Regions from separate parts of the Pseudoalteromonas sp. SWN166 genome, predicted to be linked through region 1. Evidence: predicted binding sites of a transcription regulator. Region 1 holds the regulator's gene; each other region holds the start of a gene.
What was found. Region 1 encodes ArgR, which controls arginine synthesis, uptake and breakdown. Its sites were predicted from a motif close to ANTGAATANNTATTCANT; they were not measured.
Positions count from the first base shown of each region.

Region 2: the regulator ArgR is predicted to act here: its motif matches at 5,944-5,961, upstream of argC (N-acetyl-gamma-glutamyl-phosphate reductase).
Region 3: the regulator ArgR is predicted to act here: its motif matches at 5,153-5,170, upstream of I6F49_RS09755 (aspartate aminotransferase family protein).

Region 1 is NZ_JADYXB010000001.1:143,495-153,012, reverse strand. It holds gene I6F49_RS00715 (ABC transporter permease) at 1-1,087, shown strand, start outside; gene I6F49_RS00710 (ABC transporter ATP-binding protein) at 1,088-2,137, shown strand; gene I6F49_RS00705 (Dyp-type peroxidase) at 2,186-3,085, shown strand; gene argR (transcriptional regulator ArgR) at 3,102-3,569, opposite strand; gene mdh (malate dehydrogenase) at 3,795-4,727, shown strand; gene ispB (octaprenyl diphosphate synthase) at 4,814-5,785, opposite strand; gene rplU (50S ribosomal protein L21) at 6,208-6,519, shown strand; gene rpmA (50S ribosomal protein L27) at 6,536-6,793, shown strand; gene cgtA (Obg family GTPase CgtA) at 6,934-8,091, shown strand; gene folA (type 3 dihydrofolate reductase) at 8,165-8,656, shown strand; gene I6F49_RS00665 (DUF3718 domain-containing protein) at 8,735-9,112, shown strand; gene galU (UTP--glucose-1-phosphate uridylyltransferase GalU) at 9,423-9,518, shown strand, end outside.
Region 2 is NZ_JADYXB010000011.1:32,222-39,841, reverse strand. It holds gene I6F49_RS08790 (PilZ domain-containing protein) at 1-1,902, opposite strand, end outside; gene radA (DNA repair protein RadA) at 2,265-3,650, shown strand; gene I6F49_RS08780 (hypothetical protein) at 3,726-4,658, shown strand; gene argE (acetylornithine deacetylase) at 4,727-5,887, opposite strand; gene argC (N-acetyl-gamma-glutamyl-phosphate reductase) at 6,111-7,121, shown strand; gene argB (acetylglutamate kinase) at 7,122-7,620, shown strand, end outside.
Region 3 is NZ_JADYXB010000012.1:117,816-125,435, reverse strand. It holds gene speD (adenosylmethionine decarboxylase) at 1-63, opposite strand, end outside; gene I6F49_RS09775 (OsmC family protein) at 152-565, opposite strand; gene I6F49_RS09770 (DUF3802 family protein) at 652-999, opposite strand; gene astD (succinylglutamate-semialdehyde dehydrogenase) at 1,125-2,594, opposite strand; gene astA (arginine N-succinyltransferase) at 2,610-3,626, opposite strand; gene I6F49_RS09755 (aspartate aminotransferase family protein) at 3,712-4,917, opposite strand; gene I6F49_RS09750 (HDOD domain-containing protein) at 5,297-6,457, opposite strand; gene I6F49_RS09745 (anthranilate synthase component II) at 6,501-7,082, opposite strand; gene I6F49_RS20345 (putative bifunctional diguanylate cyclase/phosphodiesterase) at 7,186-7,620, opposite strand, start outside.

The sequences.
Region 1 (9,518 bases):
TTGGCAAAGCTTTTTTAAAGTAAGCTTAGTGCTCTCTCGTGGGGCAATTGTTGCGGCTCTTGCGCTTATAAGCATGGAAACCATGGCTGACTTTGCAACAGTGAGTTATTTTGCCGTAAGTACATTAACGACTGCCGTATACGATACGTGGTTTGGTTATTACTCACTTACAGCGGCAGCTAAAATATCGGGTGTGATGTTATTACTGTTATTTTTAGCATTAATGGCAGAGCGCTTTAGTCGTCGTAACCAAGCGGTATTTGAGCGCCAATCAAGTGTAAATAGTGAATCTCTCTATGTATTAAAAGGAAAGTCAGCTTGGCTCGCAACGGCATTTTGCAGCTTTATTTTACTCATCGCGTTTGTAATTCCTATTGCAGTACTTATAAATTACGCCATTACCTACTTTGATAAAGCATGGAATGTAGAGTTTTTTAGTTACGCTTGGCAAAGTTTAAAAGTAGCAGGGGTCGTGAGCCTAATAACGATTACGTTGAGTGTTTTTGTGGTTTTTTATCAGCGCGTGGCAAAGCAAACATATCCGCTTATTCCTGGACGTTTAGCAAGCACAGGGTATGCGTTGCCTGGCACAGTACTCGCAATTGCGGTTTTATTACCCCTTACATTATTAGAGAACACCATTAACACAGCGCTCGAGCCGTATAATTTAGATATTGGCTTACTGCTTACAGGTAGCATTCTTACTATTATTGTTGCTTATATAGTTAGGTTTTACGCCATTGCACACGGAGCAATTGAGTCGAGTTTTTTACGTATTAGCCCATCACTTGATATGGCAAGCCAATCAATGGGTAAAAGCCAAGGGCAAACGCTACGTTTAGTGCACCTACCTTTACTGCGAAGAGGATTACTTACTGCTGCGTTATTGGTATTTATTGAGTGTATGAAAGAACTGCCGGCTGCGCTATTGCTCAGACCATTTAATTTTGAAAGCTTAGCTACTCATGTATTTCAGTATGTGAGTGATGAGCAGTTAGAGCTTGCTTCAATATCGGCATTATTTATTGTTATTGTTGGGTTTATTCCTTTGTATTTTATTAATCGTTCTATGGAGCAGCGTAGTTAAATGAGTAGTTTAATTTTACAAGGCGTGAGCTATCACTATAACGGTACACAGGTTATTCACGATTTAGATTTAACAGTGGGTAAAGATGAAATAGTATGCTTACTTGGTGCAAGCGGCTGCGGTAAAACAACCACATTAAAAGCGATTGCAGGTTTAATTGAAGCTAAGCAAGGGTCTATTTTTATAGACGGTAAATTAGTGAGTGATGAGCAATCATTTATCTCACCTGAGCATCGTAACATCGGCATGATGTTTCAAGACTATGCGCTATTTCCGCATTTAACGGTGGCAAATAATATCGCATTTGGGCTTAGTAAAATGAGTAAAGCTCAAAAGCAGCAACGCGTTGATGAAATGCTCAAGCTTGTGCATTTAATTGGCTGTGCCGACAGGTTTCCGCATCAATTATCGGGTGGTCAACAACAGCGCGTAGCTATTGCTCGCGCATTAGCTTATAAGCCTAGTTTATTGTTACTAGATGAACCCTTTTCAAATATCGATACGCAAGTACGCTTTGAATTAATTGCCGATATACGTCGAATTATTAAAGCAACTCAAGTATCTGCTGTGTTTGTTACACATTCAAAAGAAGAGGCGTTTGCATTTTCAGACACGCTCGCCATTATGCATCGCGGTAAAATTGAGCAACAAGGCACGCCTGAGCAGCTTTTTGCAACGCCATGTTCAAAGGAGGTTGCAGAGTTTCTGGGTCAGGGCATATACTTGAGCGCAGAAGTATTAACAGCAACTGAATATAAAACACCATTTGGTTTAGTCGAATCTTATGTTGAGAGTAGTCATAACGTAAGCGTAGGGCTGATATATGTGCGCCCTCATCAAATAGAATTAGTGGCAGATAACCAAAGTGACAAATTTAGTAAGCGAGCTACAATCATAAGTCGTCGCTTTATAGGTTCGGCATATGTTTATTCGGTTGTTATTAATGAGCAAGAAATTGAAGTTGCTGCCCAATATGGCCAGTCATTTGAAAATAATGAACAGGTTATAATAAAAATAAAACCTCACACGGTGAATTTTTTCGAATCGTAATTAATTTGTTATTCGCTGTGTTTTTATCTGTAAAATTAAGGAATAACAATGGCGCAAGCGCAATCAGGGATTTGTGCTGAAGCAAACTTACACGGTTTGCACTTATTTTTTAATGTGTTTGATGGTCAAGATGAATCACTTCGCGCAAAGTTAAAACAAGTAAGCGCCATTGAAGAAGAATTTAGCGATCAATTTTCAGAATCAATGCTCTCTTGTATGGTTGCTATTGGTGCGCAATATTGGCCGCATATTCTCCCAGAGTTCATTCCTAGTGAATTACAGAGCTTTCCTAATATAAACCACAGCGATCACCAAATGAGCGTACAACCGTGCGATTTATTTGTGCAAATTCGCTCTGACCGTGAAGACGTTAACCATTTATTTGCGCTGCAAATTTTAAAACTATTTGCCCCTGATGTTGAGCTGGTGGAGCAAATTCGTAACTTTCGCTTTTTAGATGGTCGTGATTTTAACGGTTTTATTTATGGTGGCGACACCGCGCATGGAAGAAAAAAGCGCGCTACGGCTTTAATTAGTAACCCTGGCAATTTTGAAGATCAGGGGAGTTATATTCATGTTCAGCGTTATAAGCATGACTTAACTATGTGGCAGCATTTATCACTGAGTGAGCAAGAACAAATAATGGGGCGTACCCGCCTTGATAACACACTAATTACCCCCGCGGTCGAAACCAGCCATGCTTCGCGAAGTGAGTTAAAAGACGAAGACGGGCAACCGCTACTATTAAATCAAAGCATGCCTTATGGCGATGTGTATGAGCAGGGAATGTTATTAATTACATGTGCTTGTACGGGTACTGCATTTGAAAAAGTACTTAATAGCCGTTTAGGAGAAGGGGATTGTTACGACCACTGGCTTGATTTTACTCAAGCCGATATGGGTTCTGCTTTTTTTGCACCTTCAGTCGGGTTTTTAAAACAGATTTAGTTTACTAATTTAGTTATTAAACCGTATCAAATAAAATGCGAACACGTTCAAGTGTTACATCTATTTCAGATATTTTAGCTGGGGCGATAAAAATAGTATCGTCGCCTGCAATTGTGCCTAGCACACCATCTGCTTTACCTAATGAATCTAATAAACGCGCAATAAGCTGAGCCGCACCAGGACTGGTACGAATGATGATCATCATTTCGTTGTGCATAATGTCGATTACTAATTGGCGTAACGGGCTTTTAGCCGTAGGTACACCCATTTCAGCAGGTAAGCAGTAAACCATTTCTTGTTTAGCATTACGTGTGCGTACAGCACCAAACTTACTTAACATGCGTGACACTTTACTTTGGCTTATGTTGTCAAAGCCTTGATCTTTTAACGCATCAACTATTTCGCCTTGAGAGCCAAAATTTTCTTCTTTTAAAAGCGATTTAAATGCTTTTACCAGTGCTTCTTGTTTATCTTGTGGTTGCATAGTCTTCATTCGTTTTTGTTATTTATGCCGTAAATTCTACACAATAATGAATAATTATGCAGCAGTTGTTTAGGTAACTTGCCAGTTTGATGCGTTAAATCACAAAAGTTTACGACTATGGTCGAAAATATACTTGAAATAGACAGGATAAATTTGTTTTTAGTCGCTAATTTCATTATCTTAAGAGCCACAAATGTTTCCTACCTCAAATTACGGAGAATTCCAATGAAAGTTGCTGTATTAGGTGCTGCAGGCGGTATCGGCCAAGCGTTGTCTTTATTATTAAAAACAGGCTTACCAGCTGGCTCTGAATTATCACTTTATGATGTTGCACCAGTAGTACCAGGTGTTGCGGTTGACCTTTCTCACATCCCAACAGATGTTAAAGTAGCAGGTTTTGGCGCAGATGAATTAAACAAAGCGCTTGAAGGCTCTGATATCGTTCTTATCCCAGCGGGTATGCCACGTAAACCAGGTATGGATCGTGCTGATTTATTTAATGTAAATGCTGGCATCATCAAAACTTTAGCAGAAGGCATTGTTGCTAGCTGTCCTAAAGCGTTAGTAGGTATTATTACTAACCCAGTAAACGGCACAGTTCCAATTGTTGCTGAAGTATTTAAAAAAGCAGGTACTTACGACGCTAAACGCGTATTCGGTATTACTACGCTTGACGTTATTCGTTCAGAAGCATTTGTTGCTGAGCTTAAAGGCGTAGACGTAGCAACTGTTAAAGTACCAGTAATTGGCGGTCACTCAGGCACAACTATTCTTCCTCTACTTTCTCAAGTTGAAGGTGTTTCTTTCACTGATGAAGAAGTTGCTGCACTTACTCCACGTATCCAAAATGCGGGTACTGAAGTTGTAAATGCTAAAGCCGGTGGCGGTTCAGCTACATTATCAATGGGCGCAGCTGCTGCTCGTTTTTGTATGTCTTTAGTTAAAGGCCTACAGGGTGAAGAAGTTGTAGATTACGCTTACGTTGCTGTTGAAAATGGCGATGCAGAGTACTTTGCACACCCAGTACGTTTAGGTAAAAACGGCGTAGAAGAAATTCTTTCTTACGGCGAACTAAGCGCATTTGAAACAAAAGCAAAAAATGACATGCTTGAAACACTGAAAAAAGACATCAAAGAAGGTGTTGATTTCATGGCGTAATAGCCAAAGTAGAATAACAAAAAAGCCTGCATTTGCAGGCTTTTTTATTGCTCAGAATTAATGTCACACTGTGTAACTAGTTAAAACTAGTGGTCGCGGTCAACCGCAATACGAGCAAGGCTTATGAGTGCTTGCTTGTAGTCAGACTCACCTAAAAAGTCTAAACACGCAATGGCTTTGTCGGCTTCAAGCTCTGCTTTTTGCATTGTAAACTCAAGCGCATTGGTTTGCTTTAGTGCAAATAAAATTTCTTCTAAATGCTCCATACCATTGCTGTGCTCTATTGCGTCACGAATAAGCTGCGTTTGCTGCTCGCTACCATGCTGCATAGCATAAATAAGTGGAAGCGTTGGTTTGCCTTCAGCTAAATCATCACCAATGTTTTTACCCAACTGCTCAGCATCTGCATTGTAATCGAGTACGTCATCCACTAACTGAAACGCAGTCCCTAAATGCATGCCGTACAGGTTTAGTGCATCAAGCGTGGTTTGATCTTGCTCAGTGATAATAGCAGCAAGCCCTGTAGCGGCTTCAAACAACTTAGCCGTTTTAGAGTAAATAACCTGCATATAACTGGCTTCGGTTGTATCTGGGTCGTTGCAGTTCATTAGCTGCAATACTTCGCCTTCAGCAATAATGTTTGTTGCATCGGCAAGTACTTGCATAACCTGCATTTTTCCAAGGCCAACCATAAGCTGAAATGAACGAGTGTAAATAAAGTCACCAACCAATACGCTAGCGGCATTACCAAATTCAGCATTTGCTGTAGGCGTGCCACGTCGTAAGTTTGATTCATCTACAACATCATCATGCAATAGCGTTGCTGTATGAATAAACTCAACAATTGTTGCAAGTGTTATGTGATCTTTACCCTGATAACCGAGCGCTTTGGCTGCTAAAATCGCGAGCATTGGACGAACACGTTTGCCGCCACTGCTAACTATATATAAACCAAGCTGATTAACTAACGCCACATCTGAGCGCATTTGCGCATGTATAAGTTGATTGACGTCATCCATATCGCTTTCGATTAACGCCTGGATAGCTTTTATATCCATTGATCTCCGAGCCAATTTTTATGTGTGAACGGCGCAGATTGTACAACAAAAAATGCACTAGCTCGATATTTTGTGACGATTGATTGAAAAAACACTATTAAAGTACTTAATTTAGCCTGAATTAGCCAAGATAACTGATTAATTGATAATCAATATACAGTTTATGGTGTGCTTAGATATTAAGCTGTGAGGGTCATATTTGAGTGCATTAATTTATTTCGTCCAAGAGTTAAAAAGCGCTTGGCAAAAGGGCTAATTAATATAAAATGGGGTAAATATTGAATTGCTCTCAAAGCAGCTACTTTTTATTCATTTTAATTACAAAATAGGCTTGCTAGTTATTTCGCGTTAGCGTAAACTTCGCGCCCTATCGAAGAATATTTTAGTTGCGCCGATTTGAGGGTGCACAGACGGAGTTAATTATGTACGCGGTTTTCCAAAGTGGTGGTAAACAGCATCGTGTGACTGAAGGTCAAACGATTCGTCTTGAAAAATTAGACGTTGAAACTGGTGCGGCAGTAGAATTTGATTCAGTACTTTTAGTTGCTGATGGTGAGAAAATCGAGATCGGTGTACCGTTCGTAAACGGTGGCAAGATAACAGCTGAGGTTGTTTCACATGGTCGCGGTGAGAAGATTAAGGTTGTTAAATTTAGACGCCGTAAGCATTCTCGTAAGCAAATGGGCCATCGTCAATGGTTCACTGAAGTTAAAATCACTAGCATTAGCGCTTAATTAGAGGTACTTAGAAATGGCACATAAAAAAGCAGCTGGTAGTACTCGTAACGGTCGCGATTCAGAAAGCAAACGCCTAGGTGTTAAGCGTTTTGGTGGCGAATCAGTTCTAGCGGGTAGCATCATTGTTCGTCAGCGTGGAACTCGTTTCCACCCTGGTACTAACGTAGGTATCGGTAAAGACCACACTATCTTCGCAAAAGCAGATGGTAAAGTTCAATTTGAACAGAAAGGTCCTTTAAACCGTAAATACGTAACTATCGTAACTGAGTAATCAGTAAGGTAGTTAAAAACCCCGCCTTTGCGGGGTTTTTTGTTTTGTAGTCAGTCAAAATATATACCCAAGCCTGCATTTGTGTTGGCTTGGGTATATAATAGAGTTATTAAACAAGCCAATCCCTAAAGTGAGTAATCATGAAGTTTGTAGATGAAGTAGAAATTCGCGCAGAAGCTGGAGACGGTGGCAGCGGCATCGTGTCTTTCCGTCGTGAAAAATATGTTCCAGATGGTGGACCAGACGGCGGTGACGGTGGAGACGGTGGTAGTGTTTATCTACAAGCTGATGAAAACTTAAATACCCTAATTGATTATCAGTTTGAGCGCTTTCATAGAGCTGAACGTGGTACTAACGGTCGTAGCCGTAACTGTACAGGCCGAAAAGCCGATGATTTATTTGTTATGGTGCCTGTAGGCACACGCATCATGGATGTTGATACCCAAGAGGGGCTTGGCGACTTAACTCAAGATGGTCAACGAATTTTGGTTGCAAAAGGTGGTTTCCACGGCTTGGGGAATGCACGTTTTAAATCAAGTACTAACCGAGCACCTCGTCAAAAAACATTGGGTACACCCGGTGAAGTACGTAACTTAAAGTTAGAGTTACTATTATTAGCTGATGTAGGCTTACTTGGGTTACCAAACGCAGGTAAATCTACGTTTATCCGCAGTGTATCTGCAGCAAGACCAAAAGTAGCTGATTACCCATTCACGACGCTTATTCCTAATTTAGGGGTAGTTCGTCCTGAAGCAAATAAATCATTTGTTATAGCGGATATCCCAGGTCTAATTGAAGGTGCATCTGATGGTGCGGGCTTAGGCATTCGCTTCTTGAAGCATTTAGAGCGCTGTCGTGTGTTATTACACATCATTGATGTAATGCCGGTAGATGGTTCAAACCCTGTTGATAATGCATTCTCGATTATTAACGAGCTACACCAATACAGCCCTAAATTAGCTGAAAAGCCACGCTGGCTAGTGTTTAATAAAATAGATTTATTACCAGAAGATGAAGCAAAAGCGCTATGTGAAGCGATTGCAGAAGAGCTGGGCGAAACTGAAAATATTTATCACATTTCAGCAATTAATAAACTTAATACTCAACCTTTAATCCACAACATAATGACACTACTTGATAGCATGCCTAAAGAGAAGTTTGTACAAGTTGAAGATGAAGAAGTTGAATTTAAGTGGGATACCTATCATGAAAAAGCCACTAAAGGTAAAGGCAATGATGATGATTGGGACGACTGGGATGAAGATGATTACGACGTAGAAGTTGTCTACGAGCGTTAATTAAATAGAATTTATTAAAAAGGAGCTTATGCTCCTTTTTCTTTGTTTAAGAATAAAGTACTAGGTATTTATTATGATAATTTCAATGATTGCAGCAATGGCAAATAACCGTGTAATTGGCCTAGATAATAAAATGCCATGGCATTTACCTGCGGATCTTCAGCATTTTAAAAAAGTAACTACGGGTAAACCTGTGATCATGGGTCGTAAAACTTTTGAGTCAATAGGCCGTCCTTTACCTGGGCGTCGTAATATTATTATTACTCGAAACAGCGAATATACTGCACAGGGTATTGAAGTGGTAACTACACCAGAGGCCGCACTAGAACTAGTTTGTGCTGCTGAAGAAGTAATGATTATTGGTGGCGGTAATATTTATGAGCAATTTTTACCAAAAGCAGAACGCTTGTATTTAACCTTTATTGATTTAGATATTAAAGGCGATACACAGTTTCCGGATTACAATAAAGTTGCTAATTGGGACGTGAAAGAAGAGCAAGAAAACCTCCCTGATGAAAAAAACAAATCTAGTTATAAATTCGTAACTTTGTATAAAGAACATTAACATTATTGCGTAATTTTTGATAGATTGATATAATATTTGATAGTCTATATAAGAACAAAGTATTATAAAGGGTTTGTCATGTTTAAATTACCAAAGCTAGTTGCACTTACTGCTGTTGTCGCTGTAAGTTCTTTTTCGTATACAGCACCTGCAAATGCTGAAGATCAATTAGCGGTATCTATTTGTGAGTATATTGCTGCAGACGATAAAAACCGATTACGCAGCAAGCTTAAAAGCTCTCGTGTAAAAATTCGTAATATTTATGATGCAGTACAATGTAATGGTAATAACTTATTACGTCATGCTGTTGCTAGCAATGCAGTAGATACAGGTGAGTACATAGTTAAAAACTTATCAAAAAGCGCTCTAACAGATGGTGCTGATATTGCTTGGGCTGAAGGCAACTTTGCCAGCTCACCACTTATTGCAGTAATTAAAGATCGCGCTGGTCTTTAATTATAAAACATTTTATAATTTTACCATCAATATTGTGCGTCCAAAAATTGATAGCCTAGGGTTGTTATAAATAATAATACTAGGCTAACCTATATTTAAGACGGTAAAGAATTCGTCTGTTTCTTAACCTCCCACTTTCATACAAAATCATTAATAAGCTTCATAACTGACCAGCCTGCTTTAAACTGCCGTAAATATTCCTTTCAGAAAACAGCTTCAAATTTGTCTTTTTAAAAGATGTAACCTTATTCAGCTCGTATCTATTTTGAATCTGGTAGTTTATTTACAAACTTAAACACCAAGGATAGATATGAAAGCTGTAATTCCAGTAGCAGGCTTAGGGACGAGAATGCTCCCTATGACAAAAGCTATTCCAAAAGAAATGCTCCCAATAGTCGATAAGCCA
Region 2 (7,620 bases), on a different contig from region 1:
TAAATACAGCGGAAATTGGCAAACGCTTTTCGTCACCATATTTCTAAGTGCGGTAGATAGGCCTTCTACTTTTGGCGCTTCTTCAGATACTTTAAGTTTGTCTTTATTCCCTTCTATTAGCTGAGTGAAAAAGGTCACGCCGGCATGGGGTAAATCAGCAATGCGATTCGCTTTTAAGTTGATAGTAGTGAATGATTTACTGATGGCCATTACTTCGTACTTTAGCTCACTAAGTTTATGCTTTTTAGTTATTTTTTGAAGCTCAGGAAATGTTAAAAGTACAATGTCGCCTTTTTTAAATGTAGCTGGTTGTTCGCACTCTAACTGCAAACCCATTACTGAAAAGTCACGTGTATAACCGTTAAATACTTCATCATTAATCGTGACACTAACCGGTGTTTTATAAAGGTAGCGCTTATGTGAGCGTAAATTTACGTATTCAAGTGGCACAATATCTAAATAAGGTGGAGTTTTGTGTTTAGCATGACCAAAATGCTTAAGCTGATTTACTAATGCTTTATCAAAAGTAAGCTGTTTATAATCTGCTTGCTCTGCTTTATTGCCAATACTAGTGAGTACAACAATATATTTAACGTCTTTTATAAGGCCTTTTACACGAGGTGAAGGCGGCTTATTTAATTTTTCTATATTTTCACCAGCACTATTTGGTAATGAAAGCGGTATAAAAGAATCATCCGGGTGGCTTGGCATTATTTGTATTTTAAAGCACTGCCAACTCTCTTTTTGACTACCAAAACCTAAAAATAAATCGCGTAAATTAGGGTTGTTACTTAGTTCTGTACGCGTTGCTGAGTAGTAATAAATTTTACCTGATGATACATGGGTAAATGTATAGAGATAATCTTCTTTAACCGCGGTTATTTGAGTTAATAATTGTGTAATACGCTGATGGTTAAGTACATTGTATAAACATGGAACTTTTCTTTCGTCGGTAAAGTAGCGCTGGATAAAAATATTATTTTCAGTAGTAAGGCTAAGGCTTGGGTAATATTGCTCATCTTTTTTGCTTAAAAATACATATAAAGACGTTACACGAGGGATGTAATATTGCTCATAGCCCTTAGATACTACAGCATCTAGTGTATTATCTAGATTTACTTTATAACGACGTTTATTACCGTGAATAAAGCTTTCTAAAAAGTCATTAAAGGGATCGTTATTTTCTATATAAGTGCGTTTTAAGCGGATGTGGTTAAATTCGCGAGAAATGTTTTCTACGGCAACAACTTCGTACTGAATGCCATTTTTTAAACCCAACTCAAAATCTTGTTCAAGACCCACTAGGCGCATTGCAATTAGCTCGCCTTTTTTTATAGAGTAACGAGTTGCTAGCTTAACCTTACAACCGCTTAAAGATATATCTGAAGTACTCGCTGCAATGTTCTTTTTATCTTTGTAATCAATAGTTACTTTTATAGAGTAATTCATTCGCTCTTCACGGCGACTCTCGTAAGAGGCAAACTTAATAACTTCAGTGCTTAAGTTACTTTCTAATTCTTGTAATTCTGATTTTTCTGCGGCTTGTTTTTGTAATACGCGGTGGTTATTTTCTGTATTCATTACGGCTTCGTAAACGGCTAGGGTGTATTCGCCATGCTGTTTTAGCGCTTTTTCAAACACTTCAATGGCTGTGTCATCCATAAAGTGCTGTTTACCGTTGTGTTCATATGGTTTTACTTGGCCTGTTACTAATCCACGAAGATCAACAAAGCGTGCCACAGGCTGAGATAAGCGCGACATTTCCATTTTCATCAAAAATTGCTCAGGTTTAGTTAACCCAGCGGTTTTTGATTTAAAAATTAGGTCAAATTTAGCATTGCCTAAATATGTTTTTAACTCATTCACGAGGTCTTCGTGTTTGAGCATTATGTCATCAGCCATTTATAAAACCATCACCGTCTAATTGAAAAAGTAGGTATACTGTTAAGTCCATTTATTAAAAATTTAATAAATGTTAAATCGCGCTATGTTATTAATATAGGTACGATTATTTTAGTTACTACCGATTAGCTCTTGTTATTATGTGTTATATGCCATTTTGTTGGCAAGTTACTTTAAACTATTTCAAAGCAAAAAGTATGCCCTAAATTATAGCTAAAAAGAAACATCATTTGTATTTAATGATTGTGGCGCTAGATTTTTATGTAGGCAAGAGTATGTTGCTAAATAAATGCTTGAAGTGGCAAAATAAGTTATTAACAGTGAATGTTTTTAAAATTAAAGAATCGTAGATAAGGTTATAAATGACTAAAGCGGCAAAAATAGAGTTTGTGTGTACCGAATGTGGCATGAACTACCCACGTTGGCAGGGTCAATGCCGCTGCGGTGCGTGGAACACATTAGCAGAATTTAAACCTTCAGCAGGGCAAAGTAAAAAAACATCAGTTCGAGCGAATGTAGGCGGGTATGCTGGCGGCGCTGGTGGTGGTTCTAAAAAAATCAATGATATTGCTACATCAGAGGCCGAAAAACAGCTAACTGAAATAGGCGAGCTCGATCGCGTGCTAAGCGGTGGTGTAACTACCGGCTCTGTTAATATAATTTCGGGTGATCCAGGTGCGGGTAAAACCACTCTATTATCTGATTTAGTAGCGAGAATGTCACAGCGTATGCCGTCACTTTACTGTACGGCCGAGGAGTCATTATCGCAGTTTAAAAATAGGGTTAACCGTTTAAAATTAAACTATAACCCTGACGAGCTTTATTTACTTTCAGAAACGAGCGTTGAAACTATTATTGAAGAGCTCGAAAAGAATAAAATTAAGTTTGCTGTCATCGACTCGATTCAAGCCGTTGTAACCGAAACGGCAAATGGTAGCCCAGGCTCGCCTTCGCAAGTAAAAAGTGCCGCTCAAGCATTAACTCAATACTGTAAGCAAAACGATGTAACTATGTTCATTATTGCTCACGTAAATAAAAATAACGAAATAGCGGGCCCGCAAACATTGGTACACATTGTAGATGCACTGTTACATATAGACACCAACGATGGGCAAATTCGTACCCTTAGGGCAAATAAAAACCGCTTTGGCGATATTGATACAGTTGGCATTTTTAAAATGTGCGAACGCGGGATGTTAAGTGTTGATAACCCGAGCGAAATATTCTTATCGGGGTCTACAACTGATTCACCAGGCTCTACAATTACCTGTATCCGTAAAGGTAACCGTAATTTATTACTTGAGATTCAATGTTTAACTACCGAAACTGAGGCTGAGTTTCCGCAGCGTGTTTGTGTTGGTTTAAACATGAATCGCATAAAAATGCTGACCGGTATATTACGCAAACACACTAAAACTAAAATATTTCACGATACTTTTTTTAATATTGTTGGCGGCCTAAGAATTGATGAAACAGAAACGTGTATTGATTTAGCATTGGTTACCGCGCTACTTAGCAGTTTAAATGAGTTTGTTGTACCGCGAACCACTTGTATTATGGGTGAGCTGAGTTTAAACGGTGACGTACGCCCAATCGACAGTGGTGTACCACGTGTTAAAGAAGCCGCTCAGCATGGTTTTACAGAAATATACATTCCATTTCGTAATTATCATAAATCAATGGAAGGGCTTGGCGCTAAAATTACGCCAGTTAAAACAGTACATGAGTTGCTTAGTTTAATTAATTAACACTTACGGGTGTTAATGTGTAATGTTACTCTTAAGAAAACTCGGTTCACACAAAGAATAGAATAAGGAAATAACATGAAAAAGTTAGTAATAGTTGCAGCAATTGTAGCTGCGGGCGTTGGTGGCGTGAGCTATGCAAATTATGTAGCTACACAAGAAGTGCGTGCAGAAGTAGATAAGCAACTTGCTCTAGTAAGCGAGCAAACTGGTGCTACATTTAAATACGCTGGTTTATCGGCAAGTGTTATTTCAAAAAGCGTAGAAATAGTAAACATGGAAGTAATAAGCCCTGAGGGTGACAATGTTGCAAATATTCAAAGCATTGAAATAACTGGTTACGAGCCAGATAAAATATCACCACATACATCGTTTGATGTAAAAAGCTTTCAGTTTGACAAAGATTTTGTTTCAAAATTACCTGCTGACACAAACGAAATGCTAGCGTCAGCAAGTTACGACTTACATTCATCACTTGATTACGATGAAGAGTCTGGCAATAGTGATGTAGTTGTTAAGCTTGATGCAAAAGACATTGTTAGTTTTAACATGGATATGGGCTTGGCTAATTCAAAAGCCTTAATGGATGCCTCATTAGCGATTAGTAAAGCGCAACAAGAAGCGGGTAACCAGCCACTTACTTACGAGCAAGAGTTACAGCAGCAAACACTTGTTATGCAAGCAATGAGTAAGTTAGAGCCACGTAATGTTAGCTTTGTTTTAAATAACCAAGGTAAGCTAAAAGATTTATTATCAAGCGAGCTTGAAAAGCAAGGTATGACGCTTGAGCAGATGGAAGTGACGCTAGAGCAACAGTTGCAACAAGCGCCTGTTACTGAAGACATAGCTGCAGCTTTAACTAGCTTTGCTAAAGGTTTAAATTCATTTAGCGTATCTGCAAAGCTACCTGAAGGCAAAACCATGATGGAAATTAATCAACAAGTTATGATGCTAGTAGGGCAACCTGAAGAGCTAGTTAAGTTTATTAATTTAGAAGTTAAAGGTGATTAAATATCAGTATTTAATCATTTAATAAAGGCGCCAATTGGCGCCTTTATTATTTGTGTTGTTATAAGCTGCTAGTGACTCTGATAGCTAAAGCAATTGGCTTTAATAATATCGGTGATTATTTGTTGGGATGGTTTTATTTTTTCCATTGCTAAAAACTCGTCAGGTTGATGCGCTTGGTTAATTGAGCCAGGGCCCATTACAATTGTTTCACAACCGAGTTGCTGGATAAAAGGAGCTTCAGTACAGTAATTTACCGCGACCGCTTTTTGACCCGCTATTTTTTCAGCCATTTTTACTAAAGCACTGTCAGTACTGCCACTAAATGCAGGAATGGGCTCGTGTAAATCAATAACACTCACAGCGTTAGAGTATTGATCATTAATTTCTTTCGTTGCATCAAGCACTAATGCTTGTAGTTCTTGTACACTTAAACCTGGTAATGGACGCATATCTATGTGCATTTCACAGCAACCACAAATTCTATTCGCGTTATCGCCGCCATGAATATTACCTAAGTTTAAAGTTGGGTAAGGGATTTCGAAGTGGTTTATTGAATACTTATGCTTTAATTGTTCTTTTAAGATCATCAATTTTGTAATCACTTTATGCATTACTTCAATGGCGTTAAGACCACGTTCGGGATCTGAGCTATGGCCAGAGCGACCAACTACTCTTATTGCTGTACTCATATGGCCTTTGTGCATAAATACTGGAGTCATATCAGTAGGTTCGCCTATTATACAGCGTGCAGGTTTTAAATTGGGGTGTTTACATATTTGTTGTGCACCTGCCATTGTTGTTTCTTCGTCAGCAGTGGCGAGTATTAAAATAGGTTGAGTTTGGTATTTTTCATCAAGTTCACTGATCGCTTGCAATACAAAGGCAAAAAAGCCTTTCATATCAATACTTCCTAATCCATACAATTTATTATCGAGTTCGGTAAGTTTAAACGGATTATGATTCCAACGACTGTCATCAAAAGGCACTGTGTCGGTATGACCAGCTAGCATTAGTCCGCCATCACCTTCTCCGCGTTTTGCTAATAAATTATAGCGCCCCTTACCTCCTTCTAATTCTATAATTTCACACGTAAAACCGAGTGTTTTGCACCAACTGGCTAGGAGTTCGATTACATTTTTATTGCTCATACACAGGTTGTCTTCAATAGCACTAATAGAAGGGGCTGCAATCAATTGTTGGTACATGGAAATAAACGAAGGTAAAGGCATAAAAAAATCCAAAATAAGTATTCAATTTAATTGCATAACAATATAAAAGTATTTATGATGAATATCAATTCACTTTTTAAGCATAAATATATTAAAGTAACGCTATGAAAATAATGCGACGATAATCAAAATTCATTAATAAAAAAGACTTAATTAGCGTCTAAGCTAGTTTAAGCGAACATTATAAGTAAGTAGTAACTAATTTTAAGATAACGAGTAACAAATGAATGTAGTGATTATTGGCGCAAGCGGTTATAGCGGCGCAGAGTTAGCAAGTTTAGTTGCTAAGCATCCAAACTTAACTTTAACAGGCTGTTATGTATCTGAGGGTAGCTTAGATAAAAATAAATTACTAAGTGATTTATACCCAGAGCACCTTGGCTTACTAGACTGCCCTTTACTTCCTCTTAGCGTATCAGCTTTTGATGACATTCAAAGTGATGCTGATTACGTATGCTTATGTACCGATCACAAAGTAAGTGTTGATTTAGCACCGCAATTTTTAGCTATGGGTAAGAAGGTATTTGATTTATCAGGTGGCTATCGCCTAGCAAGCAATGACGACTACGTTACTTACTATGGTTTTGAACATCAACATCCAGAGCTTTTAAATGAAGCCGCTTACGGTCTAGCTGAGTGGAACCATGATGCTATAGCTAATGCAAAGCTAATTGCTGTTGCAGGCTGTTACCCAACTGCTGCGCTTAATGCACTTAAACCACTTAAACAAGCCGGCTTATTGAGCAGCGAAAGTATTATTATTAATGCAGTATCGGGTGTTACGGGTGCTGGGCGTAAAGCGAGTGTAGGTACTCACTTTTGTGAAGTATCGCTTACCCCTTATGGTTTGTTTAACCATCGCCACGGTCCTGAAATTGAACAACACCTTGGCCACAAAGTTTTATTTACACCGCATTTAGGTAATTTCCCGCGTGGTATTTTAGAAACTATTTATGTACAGCTTAAGCCAGGCGTTACCAAGGAAAACGTTACAGCGGCTTATCAAGTACTTGCTAACGAGCCATTAATTCGTTTGCTAGGCGATAAAATACCGTCAATTAAAGGTGTAGCTAAGCAGCCATTTGTTGATATTGGTTGGCAACAACAAGGCACACAGTTAATTGTAATGTCTGCTATTGATAACTTATTAAAAGGCGCAGCTGGGCAGGCTTTGCAGTGTATTAATATTTCTATGAATTTAGAGCACACTACCGGCTTAAAAGGAGCGTTTTAAATGAGTAAAAAAACGTGGGTTATTAAACTCGGTGGTGCAGTACTTAATACAGAAAATGCTGCAAAAGCATTGTTTGATGTATTAAATGAGCAAAAAAATGATGAGTTTGTCATCGTTCATGGCGGTGGTTCTTTAGTGGATACATGGCTAAAGCAAGCGGGTTTTGCCAGCGCTAAACATCAAGGTTTACGTATTAGCCCTGCAGAGCAAATGCCTTATATAGTGGGTGCGCTTGCAGGTTGCGCTAATAAACAATTAATGACTCAAGCTATAAGCGCAGGGCATAAACCGGTTGGCTTAAGCCTTTTTGAGGCGGGTGTGACTGCTACTCAAAAATTAAAAGCGCTTTGCCTAGTAGGTAAGTGCAAAAGTAACGACGATTCTATTATTAACGACTTACTTAGAATTGGGCGTTTACCAATAGTTAGCTCTATTGGTTTTGACGAACAAGGTGTGTGGTACAACGTAAATGCAGATGAAGCTGCAGCGGCTATTGCCA
Region 3 (7,620 bases), on a different contig from region 1:
GCTTAAACTTTTGGTTAAATTGTTAAAGCCATGAAGTTTAAGTTTATCGAAGGGTTTGTTCATAATAAACCAACCTATAAATTAGTGGGTTCTGCACCTGCAGAATGAAAAGTTCGCGGATTTTATACGAATTTTCCTCGTGGAAAAAGCGTTATTTTGCTTGTTCTTGCACAACTTCGTGGCTATGCGTAATTTCTACTGTTTTATCAAGCATTAATGCAACCGAGCAATACTTTTCAGCAGAGAGTGAAACTGCACGTGCAAGGTGTTTTTCAGACACATTATTGCCTTTAACAACAAAGTGTAAGTTAATTTTGGTAAACACGCGTGGGGCTGTTTCGGCGCGCTCTGCACTTAGTTGAACCTGTACATCAGAAAAATCTTGTTTAGCTTTTTTTAAAATACTAACCACATCAACTGATGAACAACAGCCAACTGACATTAAAACCATTTCCATTGGGCTTGGTGCTGCGCTATCGCTGCCGCCATCAAACACAACATTGTGGTTAGAATTAGAACGGCCAATGAATGTATCGCCTTCAACCCATTTTACATTTGCTTGCATTGTTATATCTCAAAAAAATATTTTCTTGATTGTAAGCAAGTTAGCCGTAGTTGCAAATGAAAATACAACGCAGGGCTATAAAATGGCTAAGATTGTTGCGTTAAAGCGCTATCAAAGAGGTTTTTTACTAAACCTGCAAATTCATCTATAAAGGCATGCTGTTCAGCCGTGACAGGCTGTGAGGTGATGCTACTGAGGACTTCTTCTAAATCGTAAACTATGCCGTCAACTTCGCGTACAATTTGACTACGCTGCTCTGTGTTGAGGTTTGTGTGCTGCTCGCAAATAAGCATCACATTTTGTGCAATAACGTCTTCGATTAATTCCATTACTGTTGGGGCACCTGGTTTTATTTCGCCTGGCTTCTCAAACAATGCTAAATTTTGAGTTAGATACATGATCAAATCATCGTATCCTTGCCTATCTAAAACCATTTTTGTACCACCTTTGTATAATTAATTATTTTGATTTAAGCAGAAAGCGCTGCTGATTACTAGCTTTGCACGATAGCAATACAAAAAAAGCAGCCGAAGCTGCTTTTTTAGTGATTAAGTACTGCTTAATCTATTTTTAAGCCTGGGCTTAATGTTGCTGGCATCGCTACTTTTTCAAGCTCTACTGAAGCTACAGGGTATGCACAGTAGTCGGCTGCGTAATATGCGCTTGCTCTGTGATTGCCCGATGCGCCAATACCACCAAATGGTGCTGCGCTTGATGCGCCAGTAATTGGGCGGTTCCAGTTAACAATACCGGCACGAATACGACGTAAAAAGTGGTCGTAATCTGCTGCACTATCACTTAATAAACCAGCCGATAAACCAAAGGTTGTATCGTTTGCTTTATCAATGGCTTGATCAAAGTCATCAAAGCGGAATACTTTTAAAAGTGGTCCAAAATGCTCTTCGTCTGGGAAGTCATTAATATTTGTACACTCAATAATACCTGGTGTTACAAAGCCGGTATTGGCTGTGTGATCAAGCTCTACTAATACTTGACCGCCAAGCTCAACAAGCTCGTTTTGCGCTTTAACCATGCCCGCTGCTGCAGCTGATGAGATCATAGAGCCCATAAATGGCTGATCTGCATCGTCGTAGTTACCTACTTTAATCGCTTTAGTTGCTGTGATTAAACGCTCCAGTATCACATCGCCTTTGCTACCTGTTGGTAAAAATAGTTTACGTGCACACGTACAACGCTGACCACTTGAGATAAACGCAGATTGAATAATATCGTGAACAACGGCTTTAGTGTCTTCAACGTCAGTAATAATAAGTGGGTTATTACCACCCATTTCTAATGCTAAAATTTTACCAGGTTGACCCGCAAACTGTTCATGTAAAATATGACCAGTACGAGAAGACCCCGTGAAGAACAAGCCATCAATACCTTTGTGAGCAGCAAGGGCTTTACCCGTTTCTACTTCACCTTGTACAAGGTTAATGACACCTGCTGGTAAACCTGCTTTTTCCCATAGCTTAAGTGTAAGCTCTGCAACTTTAGGAGTAAGCTCAGACGGTTTAAATACCACTGTGTTACCTGCTAAAAGCGCTGGCACAATGTGGCCATTAGGTAAGTGACCCGGAAAGTTATACGGACCAAATACAGCTACAACACCATGTGGCTTATGACGGATCATTGCACGGCCAAGTGGCATTGCGTTTTCTACGTCGCCAGTGCGCTCTAAAAATGCTTTTTCAGAAATGGCAATTTTACCAACCATAGCACCCGCTTCTGTGCGAGTTTCCCACAGTGGCTTACCGGTTTCTTGTGCAATAGTAATAGCTAGCTCTTCGCTGTTTTCTTTTAATTGCGCAGCGAAAGCTTTAATTATTTCCAAGCGCTCAGTAAAGCTTTTATCAGCCCATGCATAAAACGCTTCGCGCGCTGAATTTACTGCGGTGTCTACTTGCGCCGCAGTTGCCGATGAAGCCTGCCAAATAACGTCGTTATTTGCTGGGTTTACTGAATTAAATTCTGTGCCTTGGCCTGCTGACCATTGACCATTTATAAATTGTGCAGGATGAGTCATATACTTTCTCCTAAATTAAATCGTGGTTGCACTAACAATATCGCCAGCTTGCAAATGCAATGCATCTGCTATTTCTTGCGATAAAATAAGGCTTTTTGCGCGCTCGTCGAATGTCATTGGTGTAACGGTTGCTCTGAAATCTTCAAGCTTTTCGTTTGCTAGTAACACCATGGTGTCGCCAGTCATTTCGCCAATTTCAACGTTAAAGTTGTTAGCATTACGAATCGTCGCAATGTTATCTACTTTTGCTTCAACCGTTGGGCCGCCGTCAAAAATATCTACGTAGCCATTAAACGTAAAGCCTTCGCTTTTTAATAATTCAATTGCTGGGCGTGTGTTGTCGTGTACTTTACCTATTACGGCTTGCGCATCTTTACTTAGCAAGTTTACGTAAATTGGGTATTTAGGCATTAGTTCAGCAATGAAAACTTTTTGGCCAATACCTGTTAGGTAATCGGCTGTTGGAAAATCCATTGAGAAAAAGTGCTCTTCAAGCCACTGCCAAAAAGGGCTGCTGCCATTTTCGTCAGACACGCCACGCATTTCTGCGATTACTGTTTGTGCAAAACGCTCTTGATGCTGTTTTATAAACATAAAACGCGCTTTTGAAAGTAGCTTACCGTTACAATTTTTACGATAGCCATCTTTTAAAAACAATGTGCAAAGCTCTGTCGCACCTGTGTAGTCGTTACATAGCGTTAAAATATCAACGGCTTTGTATACGTCTAATGTACGCGAAGAGTGAATCACTTTACTTAAGTGATAATGATAAAATGCATCATCAAGCCCTACCGCCGCTTCAATTGCAGATGTTCCTACAACCTCACCAGTTTCGCTATCTTCAAGAACAAACAGGTAGCCTTCGTCACCAGGTTGTGACGTTTGTTTAGCAAATGAGCTTACTGAATGGTCGATCTTCTTTTGTAATAGCTCTTCGTTTAAAGGCAAAGACGTAAAACCATGCCCAGATTCGTGGGCAATTTTCAGTAATGCTGAATAATCATTTTGCTGGATTGGGCGAAGGATCATCATGAGTCCGCTTGCTCCCTTATAAATAACGGTAAATAGGAATTGCAGGGCAAGCAGTGCTTGCCCTTAATTGGTTGGCTTAGATAGCTTATGCGTTTACTACGCTTGCTACTGCTTTTTCAAAGCGTGCCATACCTTCGCGAATGTCCGCTTCAGGAATTACTAAAGATGGAGTGAAACGTACTACGTCTGCACCAGCAACTAATGACATAAGACCTTGCTCGGTACCAGCCACTAAAAACTCTTTTGCACGACCTTTGTATTGCTCGCTTACTACTGCACCAATTAATAAACCTTGGCCACGGATTTCGCTAAATACGTTGTATTTTTCGTTAACCGCATTAAGTAGCTCAGTAAATAATGCTGCTTTAGCTTTTACGCCAGCAAGTACTTCTGGGGTATTTACTGTATCGAATGCAGCTTCTGCAACGGCACACGCTAATGGGTTACCGCCATAAGTAGAACCATGAGTACCTACTTTAAGGTGCTGTGCAATCTCAGTTGTTGTGATCATAGCGCCAATTGGGAAACCGCCGCCAAGTGCTTTAGCTGAAGTTAAAATATCAGGTACTACGTTTAAGCCTTGGTATGCGTATAAATCGCCAGTACGGCCAACACCTGTTTGTACTTCATCAAAAATAAGCAGTGCGTTGTGTTTAGTACATAAATCGCGAACGCCTTGAGCAAACTCATCTGTCGGTGAAATGATTCCGCCTTCGCCTTGAAGTGGTTCCATCATTACGGCACATGTATTGTCGCTAATAAGTGCTTCAAAAGCAGCTAGGTCGTTGTAATCACAATGTACAATGTCGCCAGGCTTAGGACCAAAACCATCTGAGTAAGCCGCTTGGCCGCCAACAGTTACGGTAAAGAATGTACGACCGTGGAAACCTTTGTTGAACGCGATGATTTGTGATTTTTCTGCGCCAAATTGATCAAGTGCAAAACGACGCGCTAGTTTAAGCGCTGCTTCGTTTGCTTCTGCGCCTGAGTTGGCAAAGTAAACTTTTTCGGCAAATGTAGCATCAACCATTTTTTTAGCTAGGCGAAGTGCCGGCTCATTGGTCATTACATTTGATAGATGCCAGATTTTTTCGCCTTGCTCTTTTAATGCACCTACTAATGCAGGGTGGCAATGGCCAAGACAGTTAACAGCAATACCACCAGCAAAGTCGATAAACTCTCGGCCTTCTTGATCCCATACGCGAGAGCCTTCGCCTCGAACTGGGATTACGCTTGAAGGTGCATAGTTAGGTACCATTACTTGATCAAATAATTCGCGATTGACTGTCATTTTATTTCCTCTTAATTGTGAGCAACACAAAACATCAAAATAGGTGTTTGGTTAATATTTGTAACCAACTTTATAGGCAAGATCAGTAACCTGATAATTGCGCAAAATTGCTTTGTGGTTCAATTTTCAGACGCACATTATTTCAGAATTACTTATATCTGTCTCGTTAAAAACTTTCATGTATCCCTTTAAAATAAAGGGCTAAAGATATTATTTCATAGATAGTGAATAACTATTTGCATAGCTATTTATGCTTATTTTTAGACAACTAACCGCATGAGCACCAAGGCGCGCACGCTTTAATCGGCAAATATGCAATATAACAATAGAGTGAGAATGAATGGTTAGTCGCAAAAAAATTAACAAAAAATTCAGATTTTTAGTCAATTTGAATAGCTAAATTGGTAAAATTACTCGATTGGAGGGTTTTTAGTTCCGTTTTAGTGAACTTAAAGTGCGAAAACCAGCTTAGAGTTTCATCGGGCTCAATAAGTTGATGCTCTTTTAAATTAAGATATTGAGAGTAACAACGTGCTTTTAGCATTACCTCTGTTAACGGCAGTAATGTATCGCCTTTATCTACCCCATTTACCAACTGCTGCATTACACCTTTAAACGGTAAATATTTAAAAGCCATTTTGTCTATTACCTTAGCGCTTACTTCTATCGATTTATTACAAAGCAACGTGGTTAAAAATAATGGATCGGGCTTTAGTTCTAATAATGCGGTGTGTAAGTTTTTTTGGTTTTCATTTCGGGCTAGTTGTACTTTGCGTTGCCATACTTGCTCAAATGTTTTTAAGTACAAGCGCACTAATGCAACTCGCCCTACATCTAAAAGCATTCCAAGGGTAAATGCATGCACGTCATTCACATTATTTATTTGTGCAATTTTTTGCGCGGCAATGGCATTTGCCATTGCACTGTCACGTAGCCGGCGTTTTAAAAGTGAAAAAGGTTCGGTGCTATGTGGCATCCAATGACGCACGGCAAATGTAGGTATAACTAGCTGTAAGTTATCAAGGCCAATATAACGAAGGGCTAGCGACGGTTTATCTACTTTTACAGATGTGTTTTTACTACGCTGATTACGGTAGTAAGGTAAATTAACGAGCGTTACTAACTCTCTACCCAACCAGCCTATGTCATTCACCAATGGTTCTAAACGCCCTACTGATGCCGACTTTACCGCTAATATATCGAGTATATTGGCAATGCCATCTTCAATACCTATGGTGCTATGAATTACGCCATCTATATCTTCGAGCTGCTTATATATAGCAGTTTCAATTGTTTTGTGTAATTGCTCACTCGCTTGAGCGCGGTACTTATGATGTGCAGTACTGCTTTGCTGACGCTTTTGTTGAGCGGCCACTTCAACCTGAAGCAAGGTGCGCTGCTTCATGGGTTTGCCGTAATCTATATCTAATGTATGAATGAAACCAATTTGCTGGTGCGCAAAGCTATGCCCAAGCAATAAGTCATGAGCTCGTTGGCTTAGTATTTTGGCAGTGCGCTGCTGGGCTACAAGTTCGGTCATGTCATCCATTAATAAAGTATTAAATGCTTTATGTATTATAACATTAGAAGCGAGTTAAAAAGTTATCAAGCAGTTCTAAGCCTTGATCAGTTAAAATAGCTTCGGGATGAAACTGCACACCTTCGATAGCGAGTTCATTGTGTAACAACCCCATAATTTCGTCAAACTCGCCTTGCTCAGTTTGAGTCCATGCGGTTACTTCAAGCTCTTTAGGTAGTGTTTGTGCTTTAACCACTAAAGAATGATAACGACACACAGTTAACGGATTAGCTAAACCTTTAAACACCCCTTTATTAGTATGCACTATAGGAGATGTTTTACCGTGCATTACTTTTTTAGCACGAATTACATCGCCTCCTAAGGCTTGCGCAATAGTTTGATGCCCCAAGCAAATCCCTAAAATAGGATACTGCCCTTTTAGCTGCTCAACAACATTTAACGAAATACCCGCTTCGTTAGGCGTACATGGCCCTGGCGACAACACAATGTGCTGCGGGTTTAACTGTTTTATTTGTGCAATGCTTAGCTCGTCATTACGTTTTACTAACACGTCTTGATCTAATCGCTGAAAATATTGCACCAAGTTGTAAGTAAACGAATCGTAGTTATCGATCATTAACAGCATTACACAAAAAACCTTATAAATTATTGACCACTACTTTACACAAGTGGTGCTAAGCGCTGCATTCTACCACTATTAATTAGCCAACATAAATTAGCAAAAAGCGTTAAAAATTAACTCCTTTAGCTAAAAAGGCTTCAAAGTCTTTGGCGGGTATTGGCTTACTCAGTAAATAGCCTTGTATTTGATCGCATTCATAGTCGCTTAACTGTTGTAGTTGCTCAACTTCCTCTACGCCTTCGGCAATAATATCGAGCCCTAAGTTTTTAGCTAATTGGCAAATACTTAAAACTAATGCTTGATCACGGGTGTCGGTTACCATGTTGCGTATAAAAGACTGATCAATTTTTAATTTATTCACCGGAAAACGCTGTAAATAACCTAGTGATGAATACCCAGTACCAAAATCGTCAATCGATAAGCTAATACCTAATTCGCTTAATTCACGTAGTACGCTAATACCAAATTCTTCATCGTCCATAATAGCGGTTTCAGTTATTTCAAGCTCAATTAACTCAGCCGGCACAGCAAAGTGCGCTAA